3 regions of the Paenibacillus oryziterrae genome follow, and region 2 is predicted to be linked to each of the others. Evidence: riboswitches for the same ligand, from Rfam matches in the RefSeq annotation. Region 2 holds a riboswitch; each other region holds the start of a gene.
What was found. A riboswitch is a leader RNA that binds a small molecule or an ion and turns the genes downstream of it on or off. The one in region 2 is predicted to bind cyclic di-AMP.
Positions count from the first base shown of each region.

Region 1: it holds a riboswitch for cyclic di-AMP, as region 2 does, so the genes downstream of both, ACAN55_RS15495 (NfeD family membrane protein) here and ACAN55_RS02870 (hypothetical protein) in region 2, are expected to answer to the same signal.
Region 3: it holds a riboswitch for cyclic di-AMP, as region 2 does, so the genes downstream of both, ACAN55_RS20275 (resuscitation-promoting factor) here and ACAN55_RS02870 (hypothetical protein) in region 2, are expected to answer to the same signal.

Region 1 covers NZ_JBGJZO010000014.1:46,391-50,737, forward strand. Annotated here, with positions in the region: gene ACAN55_RS15475 (SDR family oxidoreductase) at 1-36, shown strand, start outside; partial or broken gene ACAN55_RS15480 (iron chelate uptake ABC transporter family permease subunit) at 101-253, shown strand; gene ACAN55_RS15485 (NusG domain II-containing protein) at 340-741, shown strand; gene ACAN55_RS15490 (GNAT family N-acetyltransferase) at 847-1,113, shown strand; cyclic di-AMP (ydaO/yuaA leader) riboswitch at 1,298-1,486, shown strand; gene ACAN55_RS15495 (NfeD family membrane protein) at 1,659-2,198, shown strand; gene ACAN55_RS15500 (flotillin family protein) at 2,220-3,641, shown strand; partial or broken gene ACAN55_RS15505 (cell wall hydrolase) at 3,807-4,142, opposite strand; gene ACAN55_RS15510 (peptidoglycan-binding domain-containing protein) at 4,172-4,347, shown strand, end outside.
Region 2 covers NZ_JBGJZO010000002.1:105,082-109,428, reverse strand. Annotated here, with positions in the region: gene ACAN55_RS02880 (hypothetical protein) at 1-1,280, opposite strand, end outside; gene ACAN55_RS02875 (hypothetical protein) at 1,540-1,728, shown strand; gene ACAN55_RS02870 (hypothetical protein) at 1,815-2,282, opposite strand; cyclic di-AMP (ydaO/yuaA leader) riboswitch at 2,414-2,577, opposite strand; gene ACAN55_RS02865 (SDR family NAD(P)-dependent oxidoreductase) at 2,838-3,560, shown strand; gene ACAN55_RS02860 (ThuA domain-containing protein) at 3,610-4,242, shown strand.
Region 3 covers NZ_JBGJZO010000025.1:45,582-49,928, reverse strand. Annotated here, with positions in the region: gene ACAN55_RS20280 (TatD family hydrolase) at 1-570, shown strand, start outside; cyclic di-AMP (ydaO/yuaA leader) riboswitch at 771-1,004, shown strand; gene ACAN55_RS20275 (resuscitation-promoting factor) at 1,291-2,439, shown strand; gene rnmV (ribonuclease M5) at 2,614-3,165, shown strand; gene rsmA (16S rRNA (adenine(1518)-N(6)/adenine(1519)-N(6))-dimethyltransferase RsmA) at 3,162-4,046, shown strand; gene yabG (sporulation peptidase YabG) at 4,118-4,347, shown strand, end outside.

The sequences.
Region 1 (4,347 bases), on a different contig from region 2:
GGTTTCTTTTATATGGATAATACGCTTCCGTGGTAAGTTAACTCCCCAAAGGAGTAGACAATCATTAACATAAGAGTCCTGGTGATCAAGAAACCCTTGGTCCATCAGGACTTTTTTTATGTTACGCATTGCCGATACCATCGGAAGAACCATAGTGGCACCGTATGGAATTCCGTCTGGCCTCATTATTATGCTGATGGGTGTGCCATATTACCTTTTCCTTATGTATCGCTCTCTGGTTAGTAAGGTGTAAACATCGGATACTATCCGTTCTCTATACTTTCTCCATACTTTTGTGGTAGGGTTGACTTATAACTATTCAGCGAGAGGGTTAACACTTTGTTTAAAATAAAATTCGGAGATTTCATTATCATTGGGGTTGTACTGCTTGTCGCAGGCGTTATCTATGGGGTGGAGTGGCTGGATACTCGCAACGATACGTATGTTCAAGGACAGCTGGCTGCTCAAATCACGGTGGATGGCAGACCGTACAAGACCGTGAATTTGACCAAGAAAGAGCAAGTAATCGACATCCAGACCAAATACGGGCATAATACGCTAAAGGTATTTGATTACGGGATTCAAATGGTCTCTGCGGATTGTCCGAGGAAAATATCGATGCAGATGGGTTTCAAAACGAAGCCGCATCAGCAGATTATATGTATCCCCAACCGGGTGCTGGTTGAGGTGATTAACCCTGAAGGCTCTCAGGGCGAGGATGAACTCGACGCTGTTATTTAGGATCATAGAGATGAGAACATAGGCTGACTTTCGGGGGCGATCCTGAGGTCAGCTTTTTTTTTATATAAAAATATTCCCTTTGGGCTCCTTCTGGACCATTTATCATTGATTACCGAGTTTGGGTTCTGGACGATATTGGATATGGATGTAGCATTTATCTATGACATCATGGTTTACGAGAATCACCGCAGAGCGGGGTATGGCAAGAAAATGATTCAATATATGGGGGGATTAATTCAAAAAGAGGGATTGAACAAAATGGTTCTGAATGTATTTTCGAATAACGTCGCGGCAAATGCTTTGTATGAAAGCATGGGTTTCACAGTGATTGCAGAAGAAAGCGGACAGAAAGCAATGATTAAATACTTGTAAGCTCCTATGTGGAGAAAAACGCAGCAAATCAAAGCAAATAATCGACCGGTTAAGAACGGAGCCAAAGAATGCGCCTTCATTCCTGCAGGATCGGCATTCTTTAGCTTCTTTTGCCATTGGATATGTTTTACATTGAATGGCCGCAGGCGTATGATTCAAATCAGCAACCGAATGTTATATAACTGTTCTCAAATTGCTGAATTCCGACAGTGGGAACGGGGGAACCAAACGTGAATGATAGCGTCGAAGACTGGATGCTGGAAATCACACTGGGGTGAATCTTTGCGCGGGCCGACAAACCGTCCCGACAAGGTAGGGCAATCTCGCTGCCCGAATCCGTCAGCTAACCCCGTAAGCGTTGAAGAGAGAGGATGAGCCGCCATGATCGATTAGCCGACCACGGAGAGCCCTGCCGCTTCTGTGGTCTTTTTGCTGTGGACATTTGAATGAAAGACTGTGCACACTGCAAAGAAAACGTCATTTAACAATGGGCAAATGTTAGTTTTGGGAGTCTAAAATATTAGTTTATAGCGGGAGGGCTTCTTATTGTTACAGCGTTTATTGTCTGCTTCTGGGTAGGCTTGTTGCTGCTCCTGACCAGCGGTGTTCACGGGCACGGGTTTGGGCATATCCATATGGGAGGAAGCGCGGGAGACGCGGGAGGGACGACTTTTGTACCTATTCTTCCCTTGATGGTTTTTGTTATGGCTTGGGGCGGCGCCGGTTATGTGCTGACCCGGTTCAGTGAATGGAACGGACTTTGGGTTCTGCTGATTTGTACCTTCATCGCTATTGTACTGGGCTGCCTGATGTATTATGTGCTGGCCAAGGTGATGCCCCGGTATGATGATAGTATGAAAGAATTGGATTATGATCCGGCTGGGCAGCTTGGGTATATCAGTATCCCGGCAGCAGATGGAGCAGTCGGAGAAATGAAGTACGTGCTACAAGGCACGATGCGCTCCATTGGGGTACGGGCGGAAACCGGCCAGCGGCTCTCCAAGGGAGACAGAGTTATTATTTTGAAGGTAGATAAGGGAATTGCAGCCGTAACCCTCTTCGAGCGGGAAACGGAATATGAGTGAAACAAGGGAGAGTCGAACTGAATGGTCATTATTTATTTAACCGGGGCGATTGTTGCTGTTATCCTGCTTGCGTTATTTACGATTGTGAATGCCTACAAAAAAGTTCCGCCCAATCAGGCGATGATTGTGTATGGTCTCGGCGGGAAAAGAGTGGTGCAGGGGGGCGGGACTTTCGTCATTCCCGGCTTTCAGAACAACAAGACCATCTCCATGATGCTCATGAGCTTCGATGTCATTCCCGCTCAGGCCATGTTCTCTAAGCAAGGTATTAAGCTGAACCTGGAAGCTGTGGCACAGATCAAGATAAAAAGTGAACCAACGGCCATTCTTACCGCCAGTGAGCAGTTTATCGACCGGCCTGAAGAAGACCGCGAAACGATTATTCTGCATTCCGTGGAAGGGCATTTGCGCGGTTTGATCGGACAGTTGACGGTGGAATCCATTCTGAAGACGCCCGACGAGATCAACAGTAAAATGCGGGAGACGTGCTCGGAAGACCTCGATAAAATGGGACTTGAGGTCGTCAGCTTCACCATTAAGAAAATTACGGACGACAAAGGATACATCGATAACATGGGTGTTCCAGAAATTGAGCGTATCCGCCGTGATGCCAGCATAGCCAAAGCGGAGGCGGAGCGCGACATTCAAATCAAGCAGGCTGAGGCAGAGAAGGAATCCTCGATAGCCAAAGCTAATTCTCACCAGGCTACCATTGAAGCGGAAACCGCTGCCCGGGCGAAGGAGTCGCTGTTTGAGAAGGAGCTGAACATCAAGCAGGCGGACTTTAAGCTGGAGACGGAAGTGAAGAAGGCGCAGGCGGATCTGGCATACGAGCTGCAACAGAACAAAATCAAGCAGTCGCTGGTCACCGAGCAGGTCAAAATTACGCAGATGGAGGCGGAGGCGAACCGGACCGTCCGCGAGATTGAAGTAGAGCTCAGACAGAAGGAGCTGGAAGCAACGGTTATCAAACCGGCGCAGGCGGAGAATCAGGCGACGATTATGAGAGCGGAAGCAGCCAAACAACGGCAAATCCTTGAAGCGGAGGCTGAGGCCGCCACAACCACTAAACGCGGACTGGCGACAGCAGAAGCGGAGCTTGCAAAAGGAAAGGCCAACGCGGAGATTGTTCAATTGGCAGGGGCGGCGGAAGCAGGCGCGCTTGAGAAGAAAGCGGAAGCTTACAAACAGTTCACGCAAGCTGCGCTTACAGTTGAATTTCTGAAGATTCTACCTGAACTGGCTGAGAAAATCGCTTCTCCACTGGCTAATGTAGATAAAATCACGGTGATCTCCCAGGACGGCGCATCGGCCGGGGTGAACAAAATTACCGGTGATATTGCCAAGATGATGACTCAAATACCGGAATTAACCCAAACCCTTACCGGAATGAATGTGTCAGAAGCGATCAGCGGGCTGTTTGGCAAAAATAAAGAACTGTAAGTCATGCAACTTGCGGCGGTACCTGGAGCCTGCTTCGGAACATTTTGGCAACTTACCGCTGCGTTACACACAAAAAGACAGCACCGGGCATTATGGGTTCAGTCCCATGAATCTCGGTGCTGTCTTTTGATTTCAGATTAATGCCGATAAGTCACCGTATGGTCCTTAGTCGGTGAAAATATGATTGCCTATGGAAAGATTCTGTGGACGTGACCAGATCCACTTGCTGGTAGCAGTGCTCGGATTAAAATAGTAGAGCGAATTATGCGTCGGGTCCCATCCGCGAACGGCATCGAGAGCCGCGAGATCAGCGGTACGGTTCGGAACAAGCCAATACTGGCCATCCGCTATAGCTGTAAAAGCGCCGGGCTGAAAGACGACATCCCGGATATTGTCCGGAAAAAGGCTCGATTGGATCCGGTTCATTACCACCGCGCCGACAGCTACCTGCCTCGAATAGGGTTCGCCCCGGGCTTCACTGTATATAACCTTGGCAATCATAATTGCTAACATAAAGGAGGGGGAATAAAGTGAAATCTCTCACCCTAATGCTATTGTTACTCATCGTTGCAAGCTTTGCCCTAAGTCCGTCAGCAAGTGCTTCATCTGTGTTCGAACCGGGGAGAATCTCACGGGACTTATGGTATCTTCAGCACCGGCTCAAAACTTTAGATTTCTTCACTCAGCCATTAGATGGACAGCATGG
Region 2 (4,347 bases):
TTGATCGTAAAGTATTGGTTTGGAGTACCCATACGCCGATCTTCCAGATATGCTCCGAATGCCTTATTTGAATCACCGCTCGATGGGCTGATCGTAATTTCGTTACCATTTAGCGTACCGCCGCTACTATTAAGAAGTAGATCGGGTAATTCCCAAAGCACGTTGACCCAGTTCGGTTTTTTTCTTACTAATTGTTTAATCAGACCTTTCGGTGAGCCCAACACATCGGATGTTGCGCTTGCTGTAAGCTGAACTACACCTACCGTGTCACCCCAAGGGTTGGAGGATGTTCCGGACCCGTTAAAGGAGAAAGTTAGGAAAATTGGATTATCTGATTTTCCTAATGTTAAAGGAGCCCATGTAGGGTCGTCATAAGCATCATAATTTGAATCGGTGTATTCACTAACGATTTTAAGCGTGCCATAAAATTCGGTTGGAGCAGGATGATTAATGTAGTAGTCCCACTGAAGAACTTCATCGATGTACATTCCCGGCTGATTACCAGTGTATTCGTTTACATAATAGTAATCGGTGTCTTTATAACCGACTACTTGATAATACGAAAGGGAACTTGTAGTGGCTAGGCTCTTCATATCACTGGAAATAGGAGCGAACACGTTTCTGAACCAGTAGTCGGAGGAGTTAACCGCATTTGCATCAAGTTGTTCCTTTTCGGCGCCGGTTTTATCATTCGCACTAAAAAATTGACGTTTTTCAGGCTTAAGGATGTCACTTTTTAATTTGGTTTGCGCCTCGAAGTGCTTTACTTCATCAAGGAGCACATTCTTATTATTCTCACCAAGTTCACTTGCATCAATATCAAAGAATGAGATTTCACGAGTGTTCTTATGTTGCAGATAAATGGATATTATTGAACGCCCTTCCAAGCCTTTGGTGAAAGTAATGCCTTCCTCCACGTTCGCATCAATCGCTACATGAAGAACATCAAATTCTCCTGAAACAGTATCAATAATTACGACAGAGCGATTATCCTTTTTTATTCGGGTATTTGTTAATCTGCCTTCCAGTGTTAACGGAAGTTCTTTACCGTTATATGTAACTGATCCGGTAATAGAAATTTTGTGGTTGTTAAGCTTGAAGTCTGAAACATGAAGCTGGGATTTCGTTGTAGGCCCTCCGTATTCAGTTGCTGGCATATTTAGATAAGTCTCGCCAGTAAAGGAGAATAAATCTTTGTTGGTATCTGCAAAAGCACCCGTTGGAAATATTGCTGCAGTTAAAGCCGTAATTGTTGCTAGTTTCAGGAGTTTTTTCAGCATTTAATAGAAACTTCCCTTCCGTTTTATGATATTTATGGAAGTGGCCACTACCAATGCTACAATAATACATGAAGTGGATATTTTTGTATATGATGTAAAAATAATTACTTATTTGTTTGTGGGATCTGGAGAATGGTAAAAGATAGAGTGTGAAATGAGGAGATAAATATCGTTTTGATATTACTTTAAATTTTTTGGCATAACGCTCTAGTTGAGATACAATAGTCCTAAACGATGTTTAGAAGGGATTTATACATTAATGAACAAGAAATATCAGACACCTGCGCTGCTTGCCGTATCTTTTCTGCTGATTCTGCTCAGCACGCTGGTTCATTCGGAGAAATCAGTTGTCCTCGGCGCTGTACAGACCATCATGCTCGGCGCTGGGCTTACCGGTTGCTGCATAGCGGTCTGGAAGTTCATGAAGAGCAGCTCAGGCAAACGCTAAACCGCCTGGCAATGTAATGAAGGAGGCTCATACCGTTAAGGAGGAGCCCCGTCCGAACTGCTCATATTGAGGTGACGTAGATGGGATTATGCTGTGTTCATGCAGGCAGGCTTGGAGGAATCTTTCAGTCCGGCCATCTGCTCCCGCAGCCCTCTTAGCCGTGACTTCAGCTCGGGAACACTTATCTCAAGGATCAGACTGATTTCTGGCATAGGTAGCCGGAGACCGTACCATAGTGCTTTTATTGCCTGATCCTCTTGAAGCTTTCCTTCCCGGGAGGAGCCGGATATAAGATGGGATTTCTGTTCGGCACACAGGCGGATACAACTTTGGAATGCAGCAGTAAAAAATACAGTCTGATCGGTTATAGGCTTACGGCTGTTCAACTCGTAAAGTTCTTTGAAGGTTGCGATGGTTATATGCTCCGCTTGGGCCGTATGTTCAAGTAGCAGAGTGCTTAGGCTGTAGATCCTGCTCGAGAGCTGGCTCACGTAATCCTGAAATTTGCTCGAAACAGGACAGATGGCAGGCAGAGGGTCTTGCATGAAATTCACGATCCTTTCCGGATATCTTGATATGATATACAGACAGCACAAAAACCGCTGGACAGAGGAGGCCTCTGCCAGCGGTTTTGTTCATGTTCAGGCTGAAATACAACCTGACACCAATCGCCGGGCGGATCAAGGGTCTCTCTCCTTACGCTTACGAGGTTAGCTGTCGGATTCGGGCGGTGAGAGTCGCCCTACCTACTTAGAGACGATGGAAGTCTCTTTCGGATTCACCCCAGTCGGCCGGTGGCCGGATGGTTCCCCCGTTTCCCGCTAGGCGGGAATTCAGCGTGTGTGCTGCTGTGTTAATCTTCATACGAATAATACTCCTGAATACCCTTTTTTGTAAAAAGCGGAAAGAATGACTTTCAGACGCAGGAACACCAATTCAGGCGGCGGCCGGTATAAGGGAGAGTACGCTCGTTAATTTTTGCGTAATGTTAGCGTTTTCTCTCGTGTTTTGAATAAGCGTTGAAAAAACAAATGACCCATGCTAAGGTGAGGGAGATGTAAGTAAACGCATACATTTCATTTCGCAGGGTTAAGGAGTGTTCCATGGATATGAACAAAGTCGCTTGTGTTACCGGTGCCGATAGAGGCCTCGGCCTGTATCTTGTGCAGTGGCTGCTGGAGAACAAATACGCCGTATTTGCCGGACAGTACATGCCGGATGCTGAATTTTTGCAAAGACTTCAAGAGGAGTACCCCGGGCAGTTGACGCTGGTTCCGCTGGATATCGGCAGCAAGGATAGTGTTAGGCAGGCTGCGCGGATGATTGCCGCCGCGACCCGGCATGTAGACATAATTATTAATAATGCCGGAATTATCAAAAAGGTTGACGATGCCACCATGCTCGTTGACATGGACGATGAGGCTATGGCTGAGATTTACAATGTGAATACGCTGGGTTCACTTCGGGTGAGCAATGCGCTGATGGGGCTTTTGCTGCAGGGAGACAGTAAGCTGATCGTCAATATTTCTTCGGAAGCTGGCAGTATCTCCCGTAATAAACGGACCAATATGTATGGGTACTGTATGTCTAAGGCGGCTCTTAATATGCAATCCTCCCTGCTGCATAACCATCTTAAGGAGCTTGGCGGTCAGGTTATGGTATTCCATCCGGGGTGGATGCAGACCTATATGAGCGGCCAAAAAAATGAAGAAGCACACACACCGCCTGAAGAATCGGCGAACAAAATCATGGCCCTTGTGCAGGATTACCGGAAGTACGCCGGAGAAGAGCCTGCTTATATCGATATCGACGGAAATGCTTGGCCTTGGTAGGAATATACTGCGCTAGAGTCATATAAATGCTGGAAAGGTGTTGAAACCCATGAAATTAAAGGCGCTTGCCCTGGGGACCTACTCGGAGGTTAAGTATCACCATTTTGCCGGAGTGGATCGTGAACTGGAGACTATTTTTAATGGCGATCTGGAGCTAACCTGCTCAGAGGATTTGAATAGGCTGAAAGACGATTCGCTCGCTGAAAATAAGCTTGTTATATCCTACACCGATTTTACGGATCATCTCCTTACACAGGAGCAGGTAGCAGGATTACTCTCGTATGTAGCAGCTGGCGGCGGACTGCTGGTTATACATAACGGTATCTCGATGCAGCGGAATCAGGAGCTGGGAACGCTGCTCGGAGCATATTTCACCCATCATCCGGAATATACGGCCCTGTCCATTTCCATCAAGGAGCCGGAGCATCCGATCATGCAGGGGGTAGAGGATTTTGTCATCGATGAGGAGCCGTATTATTTTGAGAGTCAGCCGCGGTTCCAAACAACGGTCCTTGCGGAATACCCGCATGAAGGGGAAATGAGGCAAGCCGCATGGTGCCATGAGTTTGGATTGGGGCGTGTAGTTTATCTGATGCCGGGTCATCACTTGCCTTCGTTCTCAGCAGAACCGTTCCGCCGGATGATCCATAGAGGCGGGCTGTGGGCAGCCGGATTGCTGTAGTGATCCAGAGTAAGAAATAGGGCGGATCTGACTCTTTCGCATGAATAGGACAGCCAGAAACTTCTGGTTGTTCTATTTTTTTGTATGAAGGAATACTGGTGCCAG
Region 3 (4,347 bases), on a different contig from region 2:
GCTATCGATATGCTGCCAGGGGACCTCGACTGGATTGCTTCCCTCTGCAGTCATGAAAAGGTGGTCGCCATCGGTGAAATCGGACTGGATTATCATTGGGACAAGTCGCCAAAGGATGTTCAACAGCGCGTGTTCCGTCAGCAAATCGGTCTTGCCCGCGAGCTGGGTATGCCCATTTCGATTCATAATCGTGATGCCCATGAAGATATCGTGAAGATACTGCGTGAAGAGAAGGCAAATGAAATCGGCGGAGTGATGCATTCTTTCTCTGGAAGCTGGGAAACGGCTAAAATGTGTCTCGATTTAGGTTTTCATTTGTCCTTCGGGGGACCGATCACGTTCAAGAATGCCAGAGTGCCCAAAGAGGTACTTGCACAGACACCTTTAGACCGGATTTTGATTGAAACGGATTCCCCATATTTGACACCACACCCATTTCGCGGCAAGCGTAATGAGAGTGCTAATGTGAAGCTGGTAGCCCAGGCAGCAGGGGAAATAAAAGGGATAAGCTGGGAGGAAATGGCTCAAATTACGTATGCGAACGCACTGGAACGATTTGGGATTGTGTGAAAACGGGAGTAAAACAGGTGAAAAAAAGAGTATAGACGATATATTAAACTTTTTTAACACATAAACGGCCGATTATTACAATATTTTAATCATTTTTTTACGTAAACGTGCTTGAAGTGAACTTTACAACCTGCATCAAAACAGGATATTATCTTTTCAGTGCAATGAGCTGTTGATATTTGTAAACGGCCATTGATTCATGAATCGTCTCGCTGAGTCTCCGTATGGAGAACGGGGGAACCAATAATGGTTAGCCGCATCCTATCACGTACATAGAGTACACATTGAGAAGTGCCGCAAACATTATTCGATTTCTTCACGTGGTCTTTGGGGTGAATTTGAGGGCAACCGCCGTGAGCGGGTGACCTGAGATAGGGCGTCTCTCTTTCGTCCGAACCCGACAGCTAACCCCGTAAGCGCAAGTAAGAGAGGAAACCTCGTGCATGAGCCGTGTTTTTTTGAAGCTCGGAAAGCCACGAAAGAGTCCTCACAGTACTCTTTTTCAGGCTTTTTTTTGTTTTGAATAAAGCGGTCACCTCCGACATACTGTTATACGACAGGAGTGGGAGAAGCTATGCCGGGCAGGCGATCCATGAGCAGGAGACGCAATCTGAAGTAAGGCGTGTCCTGTGACAATCTCAAACTAGTTTTCGTCAGAACAGATACAGTCAGCTTTGTTAAGCATGTAGACGACGGGACTATGTAAGGAGGATGGAGAAAATGGGCGTATTCCAACCAGAGGCAACCCATGATTCACAATCATCCAGCAGGTCTTACGCAATACGGTGGGAACAAGTGAATTTGCGCGTACTTTCACTTGCAGGCGTGATTTCAATCGCTGTCGCGCTGTTAATTCTGCTGTACGTACACGGTCAAAGCAGCAAACAAATCAGTTTAGTCATAGACGGACAAGTGCAGAAGTTCGAAACCCGGGAATCGCTGCTAAGCGAGATGCTAGCGAAAGAACAAATTATTGTGCAGCCGTACGATGAAATATCCATAAGCCCCAGTGATACGCTACAGGACGGCGACCGTGTTGTCATCACCCGTGCCAGGCCCTTTAGTTTAACGGCGGACGGAACAACACAAACCATGTACACAACTGAAGGCACCATAGGAGAAGCCATCGATAAACTCGGCATCGAACTACAGAGCTATGACAAGATCTTCCCTTCGATAGACACCACTATAGCCGCCAATATGGAAATCAAGGTCATCCGAATCAACAAGCAAATGGTTGAGCGGACCGAAAGCCTTCCGTTCCGTATTATCAAGACCGCGGACCCCACCTTAGCCAAGGGAACAGTTAAAGTAACGCAAGCAGGCGTACCAGGCGTAATGATCCAGCACATTGAGAAGACTTACCAAGATGGTGAGCTGGTATCTATGCGAATGATAGGTAAGGAAGTACAGACAGTTACCAAAGATAAGGTAATTGCCGTTGGTACCAAAGTGATTCCTAAGCCCGTTGTTGTTGCAAAAACCACCCAAAAAACCAAATCCGTCACAACCAAAGAGAACGGCAATAACGTCACGAGCAAAGCAGGCGTTGACTTCGAGTATAAGAAAATAATTAAAAACGTCTCGATGACTGCCTATTCTTCGGAAGAACCGGGTATTGGAACACGTACCGCCTCCGGAACACGCGTAACGGAAGGCCGGACGATTGCAGTTGATCCTGATGTAATTCCCATGGGATGGTGGGTTTATATCGAGGGACTTGGTTTCCGCCGTGCTGAAGACACTGGTGGCGCCATCAATGGCAATAAAATCGATGTCTACTATGAATCACTCAGTCACGCACGTAATTTTGGACGTAAATCCCGTACCGTCTATGTCATTGGTCCGGTGAAGCCTGAACTGAATTAATGTTCTATTTTGCAAATCAGCTTTTAATAAGCTATAGTGATGAGAGCAGAATATGGAAAAGTCCATGAACTTTCAGAGCTGTCGCTCAGCACTTATACAATTCTTTAGCCAAAGAAGAGGGGCAGATCCTCTTCTTTTTGCGTTTTCCGTATTTACCTGAAAGGAAGATTGTCAATGATTAAGGAAATAATAGTTGTTGAAGGCAGAAGTGACACTGTGGCCGTCAAACGGGCTGTACAGGCCGATACCATCGAGACTGGAGGATCGGCGGTGAACAGCAGAATCATTGCTAAAATTGCCCTCGCGATGGAGCGGCGCGGTGTGATTATACTGACTGACCCTGACCATGCAGGGGAACGTATCCGCAAGATCGTTGCTGCAAAAGTGCCGGGATGCAAGCATGCGTTTATTCCGGAGAAAGATGCTACCCGTAAAGGGGATATCGGAGTGGAGAACGCTTCGCCTGAAGCGATCCGCCATGCCTTGGCACATGTTCACACGGCATACGATGAAGCAGAGCCGGTGATTGGGATTGAGGATTTAATGGCAGCGGGTATGCTGGTGCACCCGGAAGCCGCAGAAAGAAGAATGGCCCTCGGCAATCTGCTGGGGATTGGATATTGTAACGGCAAACAGCTGTACAAGCGGCTGACGATGTTTGGCATCACGCGGGAGGAGTTTGCCAGTGCTCTCGCACAAATCGAATTAGGAGGCTCCACTTCATGAACGGCAGAGAGGAAATATCTTCACCAAGAAGAACCAAGGAAATTATCCAGCGTTACAACTTTTCATTCAAAAAAAGCTTAGGCCAGAACTTTCTCATCGATCAGAATATTTTGGATAAAATTGTGGATGCAGCCGGGCTAGATGAACATTCAGGAGCGCTGGAGATAGGACCGGGAATTGGTGCCTTGACGGAACGTCTGGCAAAAGCAGCGGGTGCTGTAACTGCCGTTGAAATCGATCGCCGCCTGATTCCAATTCTGCGGGATGTATTATCGCCGTACCCCCATGTGAAGGTGCGCAATGATGATGTGCTCAAGGTGGATCTTAAAGAGCTGTTCGCCCAGGATTTCGCCGGAGTGGAGAAAGTCAGTGTAGTGGCCAACCTGCCCTATTACGTGACCACTCCTATTTTGATGAAATTGCTGGAAGAGAAGCTGCCTCTGGCGAACATCGTCGTGATGATTCAGAAGGAGGTTGCCCAGCGGATGGCGGCCTCACCTGGCGGCAAGGAGTATGGAAGTCTGAGTATAGCTGTGCAATACTACAGTGAGCCTGAGCTTGTCTGCAAGGTGCCGAGAACGGTCTTTATTCCTGAGCCGAATGTAGAGTCGGCTGTAATCCGGCTGAAGGTAAGGGAGCATCCTCCTGTTCAGGTCGCTGATGAGAAGCATTTCTTCGATGTGGTTCAAGCGTCCTTTGTTCAGCGGCGCAAAACGATCGCGAACAACCTGAAAGCCCGGTATTTTGCAGGAGAAGGCAGGGAGCGTCTGGAGGCACTGCTGGCAGAAGCCGCAATTGAACCATCACGGCGTGCAGAGACATTAAGTCTGGAAGAATATGCTCGTCTTAGTGAAGTGCTGCTCTCTGCGGGAATTGTCTAGGTTAAAAACAAGTAAGGAATATGAACCAACCATGACCTTTGCCCATACGATGGGGTAGAGGTGATGTTCTGATGAATTTGGGAGACCTGGTCGTTCGTAAATCTTATGGCGGCGATATAACTTTTCGCGTGGAGCATATGGTACAGAATAGAGCTGTCATCAAGGGAACCGAATTTCGCCTGCTGGCGGATTCACCGGTGGACGACTTGATTCAAGTGCCTCCTACTGGCACGACAGAGCGGGGACAACGGGCACAGATTAAAGCTATGGAGTCACTTAGTCAGCTGCAGAAGGACCGGCA